Regions from separate parts of the Pedobacter suwonensis genome, predicted to be linked through region 2. Evidence: riboswitches for the same ligand, from Rfam matches in the RefSeq annotation. Region 2 holds a riboswitch; the other holds the start of a gene.

Region 1 (3,217 bases), 2.5 Mb from region 2:
GCTTGGGGTAACTGAATAGGTATAGTTTTCGCCATATTGTTCGTGTTTGTTATAACGTCCGCCAACTTCTAGGTTAAATACACTTAAATCGTGTAAGAATAACGATCCATAAGCAGCAAAAATGTTGGTTTCGGGTTTATTCGTGGCTGATGATAATTTCATCACCCGGTTATCTATACCCAACAATAAATCCAGTTTACTGCCCAATTTCTGGTTATAGAATAAATCCAATAACGATGCCCTGCCTTCATTTAGGCTTGGATACTGGCTGTGTGCATCATTCCTGGTGCTTTCAAAGCTGTAGTTTAACGTTACTTTACCGGTAGCAAATTCATATTTAGCATTGGTACCTGTAGCAAAGTTTTTCAGAATAGAATAATTGTTCGCATCCGTAAAGGCACCACCATCGAACTGGTAATTGCCATAATAGTAACGTACAAATGGATTTATAGAAAAATGATTATCCAATTTGATTCCGAAGTTTGCATTCAAGGCGTCGGTTTTAAAACCATCTTTATCAAATACGGATGTATTTCCATTTGGATTAGCTGCTTCAGAAATTCCATCAGTTTTATGATGGGTATAGTTAATATTGTAAGAAAAGCCTTCCACGCCACCGTTTAACCCAATGGTTCCTTTATAGGTTTCATAACTACCTGCACTGGCTACACCATAAATGGTATTTCCTTTTGGGCCACCTTTTTTGGTAATGATATTGATTACCCCTGCAACAGCATCAGAACCATAAATGGTAGACTGACCGCCTCTTAAAATTTCAATGTGATCGATCTGATCAATAGAAATCAACCTTAAATCGAAAGCACCTCCGTTTCCTGAAGGATCGTTCTGAACGATACCATCAATTAAAACTATCGAATAAGCACTTCCTGCACCCCTAAAAAAAATCGATTTGTTTAATCCTGGGTTGCTGCTTGCTCCCGCCACAATAATTCCAGCCTGTTCGCTAATCAGTTCCGGCAATGATTTACCATTACTGCGTTCCAACACTTCCCGACTGATAATGGTGACCACTTTTCCGGTCTGTGATTGTTTCTGGTCGTTTTTGGTTGCAGAAATGACAACATCTTTGAGCTGCAAACTATCTTGAGTTTGCGCATTGGCCACCTGGCCGATCATTAACTGTGCGAGCCCTAGCCCGGCTACAGTTAGCATACATTTTTTGTTCATTTGATTGTGAGTTTTGCCCACAGCCAACAGATCAGAAAAGGAAATGAAAATACGAACAACGTTGATATCTCAATCCTAGCTTCAATCCCCGAAAGCTATGAAATTAATCGCTCAAGGCAGGTCTTCTGACTTACTCCCGGTTTTCCGGCCTTCCCATCCCTACATATCGGGACAGTGGCAAATTGATTGAAAATCCGTTAAGGAGCTTACAGCTGCGGGACAGTTACAGATTTACACTGTATTCCCTTTTAATCCCGGGTGTAAGACCGGGAACCAAAAGCGCCGCAAAAGTAATAAAATTAACCAATATGCAAAATGGATGTATAAATACAATTTTAACTAACAATTATCCCTGTGTTTGCTTAATGAAAAGTCGTTTTTAGAAGTTGAATTGATGTTCAGGAAACACGCATTACCGATTGGAATAGATATTTAGAAGATTATTTCTGATGAGATTAAAACTTTTCAGCTCAATTTAGGTTTTATAGCCTATTATTGTATAAAAAACTATACATTAATTAAAAAACAATATATTCGCATTTTAAAAATTAAAGAATACATCTCTAATGGCTAAATTATTAATAATTGACGATGAGCGGGCAATAAGGAGTACCTTACGTGAAATTCTGGAATATGAAAATTACGATGTTGAAGATATAGATAATGGTATCGATGGCCTCGAAATGATCAAAAAAGGAAATTTCGATTTGGTTCTTTGCGATATCAAAATGAATAAGATGGATGGTATGGAAGTGCTGGAGCAGGCACAGATCATTAAACCAGATCTGCCTTTTATTATGATATCCGGTCACGGCACAGTTGAAACTGCCATTGAAGCCAGCAAAAAAGGCGCTTTCGATTTTATTTCGAAACCACCTGATTTAAATCGCTTGTTAATTACCGTACGCAACGGTTTAGACCGTGGAAATTTGGTTACCGAAACCAAGGTCCTAAAACGTAAAGCCAGTAAAACCCGGGAAATTTTAGGTGAATCGGAAAGTATTTCTAAAATTAAGGAGACCATTGAGCGTGTTGCGCCAACCGAAGCCCGGGTATTGATTACCGGTGCTAATGGTAGTGGTAAAGAGTTGGTAGCCCGTTGGTTACACGAAAAATCCAATCGTGCCGATAGCCCTTTAATTGAGGTAAACTGTGCGGCTATCCCCTCAGAACTGATAGAAAGTGAGCTGTTTGGACATGAAAAAGGTTCTTTTACTTCTGCAGTTAAGCAACGCATCGGTAAATTTGAACTGGCCAACGGTGGAACGTTATTCTTAGATGAGATTGGCGATATGAGCCTCTCTGCCCAGGCAAAAGTTTTACGTGCTTTACAGGAGCATAAGATTACACGTGTGGGTGGTGAAAAAGAAATTGATGTAAACGTTCGTGTTTTAGCTGCAACCAATAAAGACTTACTGAAAGAAATTGAGGATGGTAACTTCCGTATGGACTTGTATCACCGCTTAAATGTAATCAATATCCATGTGCCACATTTAACTGAACGTACGGATGATATCCCCGTTATTGCCCAGAGCTTTTTAGAAAGCATTTGCAGCGATTATGGAATGCCTGTTAAAAAAATAAATGAAGGCGGTATGCTGGCCTTGCAAGCTTTACCATGGACAGGTAACGTACGCGAGCTGCACAATATGATTGAACGCCTGATTATTTTGAGCGACAAGGTTATTACAGAAAATGATGTCCGTGCCTTTGCTAATCCGGGGGGTGGTACAAACATTGGTGCTGCAACCAGTACGCAGATTGCGGCTGCCGGAGGTAACGGCCTTGCTTCTTCTTTCGATTCGTTCAATAATTTCCAGGATTATAAAGATTATGCAGAACGCGAATTCATCAAGTTCAAATTGGAAAAAAACAACTGGAATGTATCAAAAACAGCTGATGAAATTGATATTCAAAGAAGCCATTTATATAGTAAAATAGAAAAGTTTGGTTTGAAAAGAGCCGAATAGCACTAATTATGTTGAAAAGTTTAAAAGTTGGAATGTTTGAAGGTTATCCGGACAGCATT
Region 2 (3,217 bases):
AACGATACAGAATAATCAATCGAATTTTTAAAATACCATTTTCTGGGAGTGATTGGGTTTGGTGAATCGCCACTTGGCAGCAAACGCGATGGAACCAATGGAATTTCAGAGGGAGTAGGATTACCGATAATTTCCGTCAGCAGTCCAATCATGTTATGAAAATAGGTAGTTGTCCTTAATCCGCCGTTGTACCAGGTAGAATAAACCGATCCGCCACGTTGAGTGTAACCGGGCTTATTTTCTACGTTCATCCTGTTATGCATGGCCGCACCTACCGCATCTAAACTGGTTAACAAGGTTGGATCAAAAACATAATTAAACGGATCCCGGTAAGGAGGACCTGCCACAACCGTTCCCGCCGGACCGGCCTGGTGGTGGTTATACATGATCTGTGGAATCCATTCTATAAAAAGCTGGCGACCGATATTTTGTGTTTCTTTAAGATTTAACATAAAAAAATCGCGGTTATTATCATGTCCCGCATATTTTTCATACAAAACCGGCAAGCCTGAAGTTGTTCTTTTCTTTGGGTCTTTTTCCCTCATGTACCAATTGCTCACCAACTCCTGTCCATCGGGGTTTGCATGTGTAAATAGGATGATCACATTATCCAGAATACGCAAGGTTTCCGGGTCTGTTCTGGAGGCAAATTCATATATCGTCTGAATCAGCTGATGGGTCCCAACTACTTCATTTGCATGTAATCCGCCATCTATCCATACCACTGCTTTACCTTCTTGTGCCAAAACTTTGGCCCGCTCTGGCGCAATTTCTGCATGAGCCAACTGTTGCGAAATCTCTTTATAACGATCTGATTTCTTTAGGTTTTCCGGCGAAGAAACAACCAGCATGTATTGACTTCTGCCTTCTTCGGTTTTACCGATCTCAACCAGTTTAATGCGGTCAGAATTTGCTGCGAGTTTCTTAAAGTAAGCTTCTGTCTGGGTATAATTGGCCAATTGGTAATCATCACCAATATCAAAACCGAAATGTGATCTGGGCGTTGGTACTTCCTGTGCCAGCACTGCAACGTTACTTACCAATAAAAAAGCGATACAAAGCCTGATAAAGTTGGTTTTCATCATAATTTGATAGTTTAGTAGGGTAATCAAATATAATAGAGAAAATTTCCAAAAACGGCTTACTGTAAATTTGTTACAAGTTTTAAATCCTAATCCATACATTTGCCCTGATATAAGTTCTTAACTTTATTTTCATCAACCGATACAGGTTCCCGGAATACAACCGGGATTAATAGGGAATCGTGTGCAAATCACGAGCTGTCGCGCAACTGTAAATTCTGTCTTTAACAAGAAGACAACGGTCTTATCATTTATGCCACTGTGCCTTTACCGGTATGGGAAGGCGATGGGATCGGGAATAAGTCAGGAGACCTGCCTATGTTGAATTGACGGTGCTTTCGCGTTATAAAGTAATTGGTCAGGTCTGATTGTACACGATAAAATTTAAATTTTATAGGCTTGCTTAAAGTTTTTGCTGATGAGTGGGCAGGCTGTGCCATAACCTTTCCTTTAATTTTAACAAAGAGTATTACAAATATTGCTTTAAGAGCTTTTAAATGATTTATTTACTTAATCTTTAAGAGAGATGCTAACGCAAAATCTAGGCTATCCGCGAATAGGTAGCCAAAGGGAATTAAAGAAAATCTGCGAAAATTATTGGGCAGATAAAACTGGGTACAAAAGTGTACTGCAGGTGGGCAAAAATATCCGCCACGAAAACTGGAAACTTCAAAAAGAAGCCGGGATTGATGTAATTCCATCAAACGATTTTTCTTTTTACGATCACGTACTTGATCATTCCTTAACTTTTGGAGCCATTCCAAAAAGATACAACGAAGTGATCCTGAAAAAAGGAAATGAGGAACTGGATCTTTATTTTGCGATGGCAAGAGGCTACCAAAAAGAAGGACTGGATGTGGTAGCGATGGAAATGACCAAATGGTTCGATACCAATTACCATTACATCGTGCCCGAATTTTACAAAAATCAACCTTTTAAACTTTTTTCTACCAAGATTATCGACGAGTTTTATGAGGCAAAACAATTAGGAATTAATACTAAACCCGTACTGATTGGACCGGTTTCTTACCTTTTATTGGGTAAGGAAAAAGAGGCTGGATTTGAAAAAATAGACCTGATTAAAAACCTGCTTCCGGTTTATATCGAGATTTTATCTCGCTTAGAAGCGCTGGATGTAGAATATATTCAGTTTGATGAGCCATTTTTGACTTTGGATTTGACGGAAAAAGACAAAAAAGCTTATGAATATGCCTATAAAGAAATCAGGAAAGCCTTTCCAGGATTAAAAATTGTTTTAGCTACTTATTTTGAAGGATTAGGTAATAATTTAGCATTAACGGCTTCATTACCTGTAAATGTTCTACATATCGACTTAGTCCGTGCTGAAGATCAATTAGACGATGTTTTAGCTTCGTTAAGAGAAGATACCATTCTTTCTTTAGGCTTGGTAGACGGAAGAAACATTTGGAAAAATGACTTTGAGAAATCTCTTTCGATCATTAGCCATGCGGTAGACAAAAGAGGATTTGATAAAATATGGATTGCTCCATCCTGTTCGTTAATTCACTCACCGGTTGATCTGGACAATGAAACCAATAAGAAAAATTTATCGCCAGAAATTAAACAATGGCTGGCCTATGCAAAACAGAAAATTGCGGAAGTAGCTACCTTAAAAAAACTGATCACCAACGAAAGCCCTGCATCTACCCTGCAAAAACTCGAAGAAAATAAGATCGCAATTGCTAACCGTAAAGTTTCTAAAATCATCCATAATCCGGCAGTTAGACAAAGGGTTTTAGACTTAAAAGAGCAGGATGCCGAACGTTTGAGTCCATTTTCGATCAGAAAAATTAAACAACAGGAACTTAATCTGCCCATTTATGCCACTACCACTATCGGCTCGTTTCCACAAACTGCAGAGGTAAGAAGCTGGAGAGCAAAACTTAAAAACGGAGCGCTCACTATTGAAGAATACGATGATCTCATTGCAAAAGAAACTGAAAAAGCAGTAAAGTGGCAGGAAGAAATCGGTCTGGATGTTTTGGTTCACGGCGAGTTTGAACGCAATGATATGGTTGAATATTTTGGAGAGCAGCTAGACGGTTTTGCTTTTTCTAAAAATGGTTGGGTACAGAGCTACGGATCACGCTGTGTAAAACCACCGATTATTTTTG

The links. A riboswitch is a leader RNA that binds a small molecule or an ion and turns the genes downstream of it on or off. The one in region 2 is predicted to bind cobalamin.
Region 1: it holds a riboswitch for cobalamin, as region 2 does, so the genes downstream of both, DV942_RS00015 (TonB-dependent receptor plug domain-containing protein) here and metE (5-methyltetrahydropteroyltriglutamate--homocysteine S-methyltransferase) in region 2, are expected to answer to the same signal.

What each region holds. Positions count from the first base shown of each region.
Region 1 is NZ_CP031708.1:355-3,571, reverse strand. Features, by position in the region: gene DV942_RS00015 (TonB-dependent receptor plug domain-containing protein) at 1-1,188, opposite strand, end outside; cobalamin riboswitch at 1,287-1,481, opposite strand; gene DV942_RS00010 (sigma-54-dependent transcriptional regulator) at 1,755-3,158, shown strand.
Region 2 is NZ_CP031708.1:3,214,332-3,217,548, reverse strand. Features, by position in the region: gene DV942_RS13170 (M14 family metallopeptidase) at 1-1,085, opposite strand, end outside; cobalamin riboswitch at 1,212-1,416, shown strand; gene metE (5-methyltetrahydropteroyltriglutamate--homocysteine S-methyltransferase) at 1,609-3,217, shown strand, end outside.